Regions from separate parts of the Bacillus sp. JJ1562 genome, predicted to be linked through region 4. Evidence: predicted binding sites of a transcription regulator. Region 4 holds the regulator's gene; each other region holds the start of a gene.
What was found. Region 4 encodes Rex, which represses fermentation and respiration genes when NADH is low (regulators of the CRP and FNR family bind a similar motif). Its sites were predicted from a motif close to TTGTGAAATATTTCACAA; they were not measured.
Positions count from the first base shown of each region.

Region 1: V7097_RS04965 (DUF2249 domain-containing protein) is a predicted target of Rex. The motif match lies at 1,744-1,761, and genes of this name have one in related genera.
Region 2: V7097_RS03200 (cytochrome c oxidase subunit 2A) is a predicted target of Rex. The motif match lies at 1,587-1,604, and genes of this name have one in related genera.
Region 3: V7097_RS03520 (AtpZ/AtpI family protein) is a predicted target of Rex. The motif match lies at 1,116-1,133, and genes of this name have one in related genera.

Region 1 covers NZ_JBALOQ010000007.1:27,134-30,350, reverse strand. The annotation lists gene V7097_RS04975 (hypothetical protein) at 1-1,222, opposite strand, end outside; gene V7097_RS04970 (DUF2249 domain-containing protein) at 1,237-1,443, opposite strand; gene V7097_RS04965 (DUF2249 domain-containing protein) at 1,443-1,682, opposite strand; gene V7097_RS04960 (Crp/Fnr family transcriptional regulator) at 1,815-2,504, opposite strand; gene V7097_RS04955 (hypothetical protein) at 2,811-2,948, opposite strand; gene V7097_RS04950 (DUF2249 domain-containing protein) at 3,151-3,217, shown strand, end outside.
Region 2 covers NZ_JBALOQ010000004.1:101,274-104,490, reverse strand. The annotation lists gene V7097_RS03210 (RNA polymerase sigma-70 factor) at 1-605, shown strand, start outside; gene V7097_RS03205 (SAM-dependent methyltransferase) at 638-1,243, shown strand; gene V7097_RS03200 (cytochrome c oxidase subunit 2A) at 1,664-1,813, shown strand; gene V7097_RS03195 (cytochrome c oxidase subunit II) at 1,826-2,293, shown strand; gene V7097_RS03190 (cbb3-type cytochrome c oxidase subunit I) at 2,308-3,217, shown strand, end outside.
Region 3 covers NZ_JBALOQ010000005.1:5,337-8,553, forward strand. The annotation lists gene V7097_RS03515 (S8 family serine peptidase) at 1-785, shown strand, start outside; gene V7097_RS03520 (AtpZ/AtpI family protein) at 1,209-1,430, shown strand; gene V7097_RS03525 (ATP synthase subunit I) at 1,437-1,805, shown strand; gene atpB (F0F1 ATP synthase subunit A) at 1,863-2,597, shown strand; gene atpE (F0F1 ATP synthase subunit C) at 2,686-2,898, shown strand; gene atpF (F0F1 ATP synthase subunit B) at 3,122-3,217, shown strand, end outside.
Region 4 covers NZ_JBALOQ010000051.1:30,916-34,132, reverse strand. The annotation lists gene V7097_RS22915 (ABC-F family ATP-binding cassette domain-containing protein) at 1-343, opposite strand, end outside; gene moaC (cyclic pyranopterin monophosphate synthase MoaC) at 478-969, shown strand; gene V7097_RS22905 (redox-sensing transcriptional repressor Rex) at 972-1,613, shown strand; gene V7097_RS22900 (twin-arginine translocase TatA/TatE family subunit) at 1,648-1,839, shown strand; gene tatC (twin-arginine translocase subunit TatC) at 1,856-2,611, shown strand; gene V7097_RS22890 (YdiK family protein) at 2,654-2,863, opposite strand; gene V7097_RS22885 (CPBP family intramembrane glutamic endopeptidase) at 2,867-3,217, opposite strand, start outside.

The sequences.
Region 1 (3,217 bases), on a different contig from region 4:
TAATGCTGTAGCTGAAAAAAACAGCTGAAGCGACAGCTAAGCTTTGGCCAATCGAAAAGATAAGCAATTGTCCGGTCTCAATGGATACAACGACGATAAGGCAACCTGCAATAAAACCAGAAAAAATCGGAATTGCTATTTTTTCATCAATCATTTGCTTTAATGTAGGAACATCGCTTTTTCCAATAAGCTTGCTGTATCTGTGTGTCCACCAAAGAAAAGGAATAATTTTATATAAATAGCCAAGAATACTGCTGGCAATCCACAAAAAGAGATAAAGAAAAATAAGGACACCATAAATTTCGTAATATCCTGGTAAGAATGAAAGAATCATTCCGAAAAAGTGAATCACTAATCCAAAACCAATTGCAATTAATGAAAATATAAATTGTTTATCAAGCTTTTTCTTTAATCTCACCTTGATGATCGTTGATATGTGGTAAGAAAAAAGAGCGAAGCCTGCGAACAGTATGCTCATACCAGCCTGTAAGAATAGGTTTTTCTCGGTTAAAAAGCTGCTAATTGTCACAATAAGGCCAGTTCCATACAAAATATAGACCCATCTTGCGGGCTTCATTGAAAAGCCATGTGCTAAAGAAAACATTGGGACCATTTTATAGGAAAAACCGAAAATTAAGAATGTAAACCATCCAGCAACCCCAAGTAAAATATGACTTTTCAAAACAGCAAGGTGATCTAAATTCCTTATTCCAGCTCCAAGATTGATGATCAAAAGAATTCCAAGTGTTATTGTAAGCAGTAAGCAAATGAGCGCACTACCAACAAATACAGTTAGAATATTCTTCTTCGCTTGCTTTTTCATCGTCATAAACATTTGGACGAGAAACAGCAAAATCCCAATCACAGCAAGTGAACCTGTAAAAATGGACAAAGTAGGTGAGAAGGAAAGGGTGATTCCAAAACCACCAAAACCAATTGCAGTTACCCAAAATTGTACAAACCCAAATCTTTCACTCCAAATAGGAGTTAAAAAGGCGACTGGCACAAGCTGGTACATCGCACCCATCGCAACCATTAAGGCCCATCCTAGTATCAATAAGTGGGCAGATGATAGGAGGGGAAAGGTTCGAAAATTCCCGTCAATCACCATATGTCCATTGAATAACAGGATCACTTGGGACGCGACTAAGGCAATAACACTAAAGATAATAAAGGAGAGCGGCAGCCTTATATCTGTTTCATTTGATAATTGAGGCATCATTAGCAAGCACTTCCTTATTTCGTAATCTCAATTTGAAAACCGCCATCAGAATGTGGTTCCGTTGTATGTTTGTAACCTAGTTCATCTAGCTGTTCATACAAAAACATTGGTCGGCGATCATTGATAATAGTTAAAGTGTCGCCCTTATTTAAATTTTCGAGAGCTTTCAAAGTCCTCATCATTGGTGTGGGGGGCTCAAGACCTCGATTATCTAATTTCATTAGTTGTCACCTCGTTTAGTAAAGGTGACCTTCCAATGTTTTTTCTCAATTTGCTCCGCTTCATTTGTAAATCCTTTAGCTTTTAATATTGGAAATAAAGGAGTCGGTTTAAAAGGTGCGTGTAAAATGAAGATATCTCCATCCTGTAAAGGTTTAACCGCCTCCATAATCTTTTGAAAAGGCTCGATTTTATTTTTAAGGTCTTCCCTAACATCCACTTCTACTACTTTTGAATCCATTTTTGATTTCCCCCTTATATAACGTTTATAATCTAATGATAATCATTTTCAATGAGAAACGTTGTGACGTGAATCACAAACACCAAAATATTTAAGCAAGATCAAGGACTAAGAACACCACTTCCTGTTGGCCTAGAAAATCTCATCATGGAGCTTCATATGATCCAATAGGTAATACCCATCGGGAGTCATGTCTACAATTTGTTTCTTTTTCAATACTGAAATCGTCCGACTTACAGATTCACGTGTTGTACCAATCATGTTGGCAAGCTCACGATTTGTGAATTGAGTTGTTAGCTTAAAGCGATTGCCGATCTTTTCTCCATTACTTCTGCATAAACGAAGTAAAAGCATAATAATTTGTTCTTGCGTATTTAATAGGATTTGTTCCTCCAGTCGTTTTTGAAGGTCGATGATTTTTTCGCCTAAAACTTTAAAAATTTTGATACAAAGCTCAGGATTCTTTAGTAATATTTCTTCAAATCGATCAATGGGTGTGTAGATAATATTTGAATCCTCGATTACTTCAGCATGTGCAGGATACCCACCTTTTCGGAAAAATCCAGCATGTGGAAACATTTCTCCTGCTTCGAGTACGGACACAATCTGTTCCTTTCCATGCATGTCAGATTTATAAATTTTTACTTTTCCAGATTGAATGAAAAAAACACGATCTAGTGGATCGTCTTGCATAAAGATGAACATTTTTTGTTTATATAATCGTGACTGTGAAATTTCAACAATTGGATCTAGTTCTTCCGGGGTTGTTTCTCGAAACAAGGGAACTCCTCTCAATTGTTCACGAATGGATGGTAGAGCCATTGTTCTCACTCCTTGTTCAAATTAATTACAATTAGGCATCCACATTAAGTGTAGCAATCCTTGTTTTTTAAACTGTGATTTTCATCATAGGTAGTGAGAAACAAAATCAATGTTCAAAAAATAGACAAAAAAAACTAGGAGAAATTCTCCTAGAATCAAATGCACCTTGGCGTATTTGTGCCCGATTTTTAGGCCCACAGGAAGTGGAGTACTTAGTCTTTAATCTTACTGATCGAAAAATTTCCTTTGAAAAATCGTGGCATCCGCCGGAGGCTGTAACTTTATTCAGTCAAGGGGTGAATAAAGTTAGTCAACTTGCTTTTTTTCCGCACAATCAAAGCAAAGTATTCCTTTTTTATCATCTAATACAACACCATTAATAAATCCAACCAAACAATAAATTTCTTTCTCACATTCTTTACATGTATCTACAAATTCCTTCATCTTTTCACCCCGATTACCCTTTTAAACTCCACAATCATGAGGTATAACAAGACTTTTACGTGGGATTTTAAATGTTACTCTAATTATCGCATATTTGTATAGGCATATGATAAAAAACATACGTACATAGTGATAAGTTTCACTACAATAACGGAAGAGACTCGATACAATGGACCCATAAAACAAAAGGAGGAATGATAATATGGTATTTGCAGCGAAAGTAAATGCACCAGATTACGCACCGAGGGAAAAGCACCCTACTATTTTTA
Region 2 (3,217 bases), on a different contig from region 4:
ATACTGTCTTAATGCAAGATAATATTTCGTATGCTCTCCTATCCTTGATGGAACAACTCAGCCCTGTTGAACGAGCTGTTTTTGTCTTAAGAGAAGCGTTTGGATATGAATATGTTGAAATTGCATCATTTATTGAAAAGGAGGCAGCGAACTGCAGGAAGATATTTAGTAGAGCAAGGAAAAAGCTAGATTATAAGGATGAGACAAACGATTCACAGGTGAATCAGACGGAATTGCAGCATTTGGTTCAATCTTTTCTCCTTGCCGCAACAACAGGAAATATTGAGGGATTACTTAGCATTCTTTCGAATGATGCTGTCCTCTACTCAGATGGAGGAGGTAAGGCGAAGGCTGCATTAGTACCAATAAAAACGAGAGAACGTGTTTCTCAATTTATTTTTGGGCTCATTCGAAAGTTTGGACAGGATGACAAAATTGAAGTTGATTTAGTCATCGTCAATGGACAGATAGGGATTTTGATAAAAAGAAATCAGAAACCAGAAAATGTGGTATGCTTTGAAATAGAAAAAAAGGAAATCAAACATATCTTTTTAATTCGCAATCCTGAAAAGCTAACATATGCCATAAATGGGTATCAATTTTAACTGTAGCAAACATCGTTGTAAGGAGACTACCAATGGATGATAAGTATTTCGATGCACTTTTACATGTGAAAACAAGTGGAGGACAAAAGGGATTTAGTTCATCCATTCATTATCATCGCTATGAGCCAACACCGTATGAAGGGCTAGCTGCTCTGTTTGATCATTATCAATTGAAGAAAACGGATCGGGTCGTTGATATTGGATGTGGGAAGGGCCGTCTGCTTTTTTATATTCATCATTTATTTGCTGCAACTGTCGTAGGTGTTGAGATTGATAAAAGTTTGTATCATGATGCAGTTTATAACCGAGACCGTTATGTAAAAAGGGCGGGTATCCGCAAAGAGGAAATTGATATTCACCATTGTGCCGCACAAGATTATGAAATCAATCCATTCGATAATAGGTTTTACTTTTTTAATCCTTTTTCAATCCAGGTTTTTAAGCATACGATTGCCAATATTCTTCGTTCATACGAGAAGGATCCGCGAGAAATAGAGGTTATTCTATATTATGGTTCAACGGATTACACCTATTTTTTGGAGAATAACACTCCATTTCAAATGAAAAAAGAGATTATCATTCCAAAGTTGATTAAAAAAAGCACATACGAGAGATTTATTGTTTATCAGCTACTATAGGCAGCTTCCAATGGATGGGGGCTGTCTTTTTTATGTGGAAATTGATGTCCAGCTTCAGACGCCATCGGCTCTCTGGTCTAAGCCAATCGCTTTTGAAGGCAAAAAGCGCCTTCTGTCAGCGCTTATTTTATGCATGTCGCCGATAAACGGGCGCCTTGCACTTTAATAAGTATGTTCACCAATTTGTCATTTTTGATTTTGAGCTAACGATATAAAGAGGATAAAGTATCTGAAATCCAGTAATGAAGCGGGTTTGGTCATATTTAGAGGGGGTTTGAATGGACGGGGAAATGCCTATTTTCTCGTCCTTTTTTTATTAGGTGTATCAAAAATTACACTTTATGTGTGATTCAGTTCACAACATTGAGAACGGTTCCTAATTATGATGTAAGTAAGAAGAACATAAGGAGGTTGAGTTGGATGGGAGCTTCAAAAGTTAACCGAAACAAAAAAACAGACGGGGAATTTCAAGGACCATTTGTAGGAACTTGGATTTCAGTCGGTGTTGTTGGAGCAGTCATTCTTTTTACGTATATAGTACTCTACGGCCTATTCATGGCTAGATTCTAGGAGGGGATAAAAATGAAAATGCATCTTGATGAAAAAATATGGCTGACAATTAGTTTCGGTATGATTATGGGTTTCATGCTTCTAACTGGTTACCAAACATTCGCATTAGAAATGGGACCACCAAGTAATATGGAAACGATTGATCCTCAGAAGGTTGACGAAACAGCTCCATTTGATAAGCCAGGTGTATATCAAATCGGCGAAAACGAATATGAAGTTGTTATGACATTAGAAATTTTTAGCTTTAATCCAGGCAAGATTGAAGTACCTGCTGGTTCAAAAGTTCACTTTATCATGACATCTAAAGACGTTGTCCACGGATTCCAAGTTGCCGGTACAAACTTAAACGCAATGGTAATGCCGGGACATATTCAAAAAATCACTCAAACCTTTGATGAGCCAGGTGAGTATTTAGTTCTTTGTAACGAATATTGTGGTGCGGGTCACCAATTAATGGCTACAACTATCACAGTGAAATAAAGGAGGGGAGACCATTGGCAACAGTATTAAATAATTCAGATTTGACCTTTAAAGAAAAAGCAAACAGGGTTTTAGGTGTAAATCCAGAAGATGCAAAAATCTCGAAATCCTATTTATCAGTAGCATTTATCGCATTATTATTAGGTGGACTTTTAGGATTAGTACAAGGATTAAACCGTGCAGGTCTTCTAGAATTACCAAGCTGGCTTAATTATTATCAAGTATTAACAGCTCACGGTTTATTATTAGTAGTTGTAATGTCAGCATTCTTTATGATTGGTTATTTCTACGCTGGTCTTTCACACGATTTAGGTGGATTACTACCTAAGGTAAGAAAATTAGCATGGACTGGTTTCTGGACTAAGATTGTTGGTATCGTACTTGTTGTAATTCCAGTCTTAATGAACGAAGCATCTGTTATGTACACATTCTATCCACCAATGGCTGCACACCCAGTATTCTACATCGGGTTAGCACTAGTGGTCGTTGGTATTTGGCTCTTATCAACTGGAGCATTTATTCAAGTAGCAAACTGGAGAAAGAACCATAAAGGACAGCATCTTCCAATTCTTTCATTCTTTGCTACAGGAGCTTTCATTCTATTAGTTGGAGCAACGGCATTTGTTGCAGTTGAAGTACTATTCTTGATTCTACCATGGTCATTAGGTTGGGTAGACACGATTAACGTAATGGTTTCCCGTACACTATTCTGGGCATTCGGACACACAGCAGTTAACATCTGGTATTTAACAGCCGTCTCTGCATGGTATGTAATCATACCAAAAATAATTGGTGGCAGACGCTTTAGTGACACACTTACTCGTGTTGTTGTTATCGCATTAGTGATCATGAACATCACAGGTGGATTCCACCACCAAATTATTGACCCGGGAATTGGTTTATCAGTTAAATTCCTACACGTAT
Region 3 (3,217 bases), on a different contig from region 4:
TAAAGCAGGCCCACCCTAATTGGACACCTGAACAAATAAAAGCCGCGCTTATGAATACGGCACGACTTTTAGAAAAAGAGGATGGAACCTTATACAAGCCATATGAACAAGGAGCGGGTAGAATTCAACTCCATCAAGCCATTCATTCGGAAACTCTCATCTATCCGGGTTCATTTTCGGCGGGGTTGCTTCATCATCAGGATGGACGTACAGAAAAAAGGATAAACATAACGGTAGATAATCAGTCTAATGATGAAAAGAAGTATTCCTTCGAATTTCCAAAAAACATAAAAGGAATCCAATGGGACATACCAATTCCATTTACACTAGAACCGAAGCAAAAAAAGGTGATCACCATCGGACTTGATATCACACCAAGTACAATTGGTGCTGGCCTCCACCATGGGAATATTTTTTTAAAAGAAGGGAAAAATCGATATCATATTCCATATATGTATGTGATCGAAGAACCCGATTATCCTCGAATCATGGGCTTTCAATTTGGTAAAGGGGATAAAGAGGATGTGTTCAGGTATGAATTATACTTGCCGGGTGGGGCAGATGAGTATGGAATTGTTCTGTATAATCCTGACAGTTTGAGGTTTGTGACATTTTTAGATTGGGATCGAAATGTTGAAAGAGGATTAGTAGAGAAAGCAGTGGATCGGAAAGAACGAAACTTGCGAGGGGTTTTTAAGGCGATCATCTTTGTTAGAAAAGCAGGCAAAGAGGATATACTTGAAACAGAAATCTCATTTGAAGATACAATGATAGGCGGCCATTAAACATAATTAGCAGAAGTCGAACACTTCTGCTAAATTATGTTTAAGCTGGAAGATGTCACGATTTTTCAGAGGAAACTTTCGAACAATAAGATAAAAAACTAAATTCGCCTTTGCGTATTTAGTCTTTTGGTTACCTAATTATGAATTTTTTGTGAACAAAGAGTGAATTTTGAATTAGTACTACGTCAATAGGACTAACAAAAATCATGATTAAAACGCGTTTTGTAAGCGGATGTGGAACACGTTGAAATCGCTTGTGAGAAGGTGAACTTTTTCCTTGCAAACAATTGACATTAATAGGTGCCTATTGTATGCTTACAAAGGGTATGAATGAGAAGGTTTTCATATAGGGATTACTTGAAAAATTGAGTATTTTCTGACACGTTAAAACCTACCTTTTTACGCTTAAAGTGGGGTATGCTGATGCCTAAAAATGACAAGCATCCTTTACGAGCCTATGCGCTTATGTCTGGTATTCTATCTCAATTAGTAGGATCAATTCTAGTAGGCATCTTCCTAGGTAGATGGATTGATCAGATGCTAGCCACTGAACCACTATTTTTAATTCTTGGCCTTCTATTAGGACTAGCAGCAGGAGTCTATGCAACACTTCGTCTAGTCAATCATTTTTTCTCAGGAGATTAACTTGATATGCAGGATCTAACCATAGCGTTTACGAGATATCGTAAATACATATTCTACTTACTTTCAATCTATGTTCTAGGCTGGGGATTCACTGCATATAAATCGGTCTTTTTAGGATTAATAATAGGAACTCTAGGAAGTCTGTGGATTCTATTTACTTTGGCTCGAAAAAACAAGCAAGTTACGAAAGCTTTTGAAGAAGGACGAACAGTCCGTTCGCTTGGAACAATGTCTAGAATGGCGGTTGCAGGTTTGGCGGTATTGGTCGTTATGGAGTATCCAGAAAAGTTTCATCTAGGTAGTATGGTTATTGGATTAATGACAGCTTATTTTGTCATTATGATAGATTTCTTTTTTCAAAAACTTCAAAAATAGACTAAAGCGCAAAGCAAAGCTATGCGCTACACAATATGGGAAGAGAGGTGAATACTGTTGGGTCACGAAGCTCCTACGTTTAAATTGTTTGGACTTTGGTTTAGCACATCTAACATCCTAATGATCACAATTGCGAGTGTAATTGTCTTCATTATCGCGGTTCTTGGAACTCGTACCCTTGCAATGAAGCCAACCGGTGCTCAGAACTTTATGGAATGGGTCATGGACTTTGTTCGAGGAATTATTAAAAGTTCGATGGACTGGAAAACAGGTGGACGCTTCCAAATACTAGGGATTACGTTACTAATGTATATCCTTGTATCAAACTTTCTAGGGTTGCCGTTTGCGATCATTTTTGATCATCAATTATGGTGGAAGTCCCCAACTGCTGATCCAACGATTACGTTAACACTAGCTGTTATGGTTGTTGGTTTATCGCATTACTATGGAATAAAGATGAAGGGTGCTAGAGAATACGGTAAAGATTTCTTTAAACCTATGTCATTTATGTTCCCATTAAAAATTATCGAAGAATTTGCAAACACATTAACTCTCGGACTACGTCTATTTGGTAACATCTATGCCGGTGAGATTCTATTAGGATTAATTGCTGGTATGGCTGTAAGTGGTTATGGTGAAAGCATCTTCGGAGGAATTCTTGGTACAATCGGAGCCTTTATTCCGATGATTGCGTGGCAAGGATTTAGTGTCTTTATTGGTGTTATCCAGGCATACATCTTTACAATGTTAACAATGGTTTATATATCTCACAAAGTGAGTACAGACCATTAAAAATAAACCTTGTCCAAAATGAGACTTTTTGGGCAAACAAAAATCAATTATTATAAATTTTTTATACAATTAAAGGAGGACTATTTCAATGGGTTTATTAGCAGCAGCAATTGCAATTGGTTTAGCGGCACTAGGTGCTGGTATCGGTAACGGTCTTATCGTATCTCGTACAGTTGAGGGGATTGCTCGTCAACCAGAAGCACAAGGTAAACTTCAAACTACTATGTTCATCGGGGTTGCGTTAGTAGAGGCGATTCCTATCATCGCAGTAGTTATCGCGTTCATGGTATACGGCGCATAAGCATGATTTCTCTGGAGCTTTCCTTGAAGTTTCGTGTAAGGTGATTCCCTTATTTCGTAACACTAAAAGTGAAGGCAACAATAACAAAATGGCGAAGATCATTCCAAGAGAACCTTCGCCATTCCTTTGTATTACCCAAAAAAATTTTAAACAAATGTGCTTATTTCGCACTTGAAGATGAAATTAAGGACTTCCATTCGACTCGGAAAAGGAGGGAATATAGGTGTTAGATCTTTTTGTCTTAGGCGCTGCCGCTGGTGGATTGCCTGTTAACCTTGGAGATATCATTTTCCAATTGGTTGTATTCATCGTTTTATTA
Region 4 (3,217 bases):
CAAAAACAGAAGGGTCTCCCATTTTTACTTCAAGGTTTCTTAAGTCTTTTTCAAGCTTTTGTAATGGTGCGAAGACGGTCAGCATTTCTTGCCAAATGGTAAGATTTGATTCAAGTCCCGTGTCCTGTGCGAGGTAATCGATTGTGACGCTTTTTGGCTTAATGATTTCACCGCCATCATGGGACATCTGACCTGCAATAATTTTTAATAGGGTTGATTTTCCGGCACCATTTCGGCCAACTATGGCAATTCGGTCACGCGTTTGTACTTCTAGTTTTATATTCGATAAAATAAGATCAGCAGCAAAATACTTTTTGAGCTGATTTACTTGTAGTAAAATCATTGTTTCTCACCTCTTGTTTCTAACAACAGTGTATCTTATATTATCTAAATAGAGCAACTGCAATGATAATGTTCACAGATGTTTAAAAGACAGATGTGGTAAAATAGTGTATAGTTTATGGGAGGGTTCGATATATGACATCATTTACCCATTTTAATGAGCAGGGTCGAGCGAAAATGGTCGATATTACAGAGAAATCTGATACTGTTCGTACAGCGATTGCAAAATCGAGTATTAATGTGAATAAATTGATTTATGAGCAAATAATAAATAATGAAGTTAGCAAGGGGGATGTTCTTGCTGTTTCTCAGGTTGCAGGTATTATGGCAGCTAAAAAGACATCAGAGCTAATCCCGATGTGCCATCCGTTGGCATTGAAGGGCGTCGATATTCGTTTTAGTTGGACGACCCAAGATGAATATATTTTGCATATTACCGTATCGGTTAAAACAAAGGGTAGTACCGGTGTCGAGATGGAAGCCCTTACGGCTGCATCTGTTTGTGCGCTAACTGTATATGATATGTGTAAAGCGGTTGATAAAGGCATGGTGATTGGGCCAACCTATTTAGCCGAAAAAACAGGTGGAAAGAACGGAGATTTTAAAAGGCAAGTAGCGGGGGAATAGACATGAATCTTGAACAATCAAAAATACCACAAGCAACTGCCAAAAGGCTGCCACTTTATTATCGGTTTTTGAAAAACTTGCATGCCTCGGGAAAGCAGAGGGTATCATCTGCAGAACTGAGTGATGCAGTAAAGGTTGATTCAGCCACGATTAGGCGCGATTTTTCCTATTTTGGTGCATTAGGAAAAAAAGGGTATGGATATAATGTCAATTATTTATTATCCTTTTTTAGTAAGACCCTTGATCAGGATGAGTTGACGAAGGTTACGTTAATCGGTGTTGGTAACTTAGGTACTGCATTTTTACATTATAATTTTTCAAAAAATAATAATACAAAAATTGAGCTTGCGTTTGATGTGGATTATAATAAAGTAGGAAGTAGTATAGGTGGAGTAAAGGTGTGCCATTTAGATGATCTTGAAAAAGAATTGCCTGATGATGTCACGGTTGCTATTTTAACAGTGCCGGTTGGCGCAGCACAGTCGATTACTGATCGCCTTGTGAATAAAGGAATCAAAGGTATCCTTAATTTTACACCAGCTAGAATCAATGTGCCTGAACATATTCGAGTCCATCATATTGATCTGGCTGTTGAATTACAAGCACTAGTTTACTTTTTAAAGCATTATTCAATTGAAGAATAGAAATACATTTTAAAATTATTGGGAGGTGCACACAGTGGGAAATCTTGGATTTGGTAGTATCCTATTGATTGTATTTGCTGCATTATTAATCTTTGGACCTAAGAAGTTACCTCAATTAGGAAAAGCTGCAGGTAATACATTGCGTGAATTCAAAAACGCAACAAAAGGCTTAGCAGATGATGACGATGATGATGTTAAAAAGAACGAAACTAATGATGTGAAGTAACGATAGGATGGGTCATATGAACGAAAGAGAAATGTCCGTCTATGATCATATTGGTGAGTTACGAAAACGACTGATTTATATAGTCGTTTTCTTCTTCATTGTTGCATTAGGAAGCTTTTTTCTTGCCGAACCGCTAATTCTTTATTTGCAAAATGCCAAGGAAGCCAAAGAGCTGACAATGAATGCTTTCCGTATGACAGATCCAATTAAAATTTACATGCAATTTGCCTTTATTATTGCACTTGTTATTTCTTCTCCTTTTTTACTGTACCAGCTTTGGGCATTCATTAGTCCAGGCTTGTATGAGAAGGAAAGAAAGGTAACTCTAAGTTATATTCCGCTTTCAGTAGGATTGTTTTTAGTAGGGGTGTCGTTTTCCTATTTTATTTTATTCCCATTTGTTGTGAATTTTATGACGCGGTTAGCGGATCGCCTTGATATTAATCAGGTAATCGGGATTAATGAGTATTTTCAATTCTTGTTGCAGCTGACTTTACCGTTTGGCTTTTTATTTCAGCTGCCGGTTGTTGTAATGTTCCTAACAAGACTCGGAATCGTCACACCGATGTTCTTATCGAAAATACGAAAATATGCATATTTTGTGCTTCTAGTAATTGGAGGTTTAATCACACCTCCTGAGATAATCTCTCATTTAATGGTCACCGTGCCGTTATTCGGATTATATGAAATCAGTATTCTCGTATCAAGAAGTGCCTACAGGAAGGTGCTTAAAGCGGAAATGATGGCAGCAAATTCGAATTCGATGGAATAAAGAAAAGTGCAGAGAATAGAAAAAATAACCTCCGTTCAGAGGTTATTTTTTTGCGTTTGTGACTTTTTTTATTTTAAAGTGTAGGGCAAACATTCGGATTGCCACACCAAAGTCGAAGGTTGCGACAAGTGCTAGAAGAATGGTGGAAAAGTTCCAGATTGTCTCCGTTGCACTACTGATCGCGATATAAGTAAATAAAGTTCCCATTAATACGTAAATGATGCCCATTGCAAAAGGTGAAGTTCTTCGCATAAATTAAAAGCCCCCAATAAATGACTGTTGTAGCTTCTCGGCTTGCTTCATAATCCTTTCTATATCATCTGCAAAAACCGTCTGCATCACTACAACAAAAGTATTCATCGCAACATGCGCAAAAATCGGTACGATAATTCGCTTTGTTTGTACATAGAGGAATGCAAAGGTAAAGCCCATTGCGGTATAAATAAGGATATGAGTGAAATCCATATGCACAACAGCAAAAATTAACGAACTAATTAAGCCCGAGATGAAAAAGTTAAATTTTTTATATAATGATCCAAAGATAATTTGGCGGAAAATAATCTCTTCAAGAATTGGACCAATAATCGAAACAACGATGACAAGTAA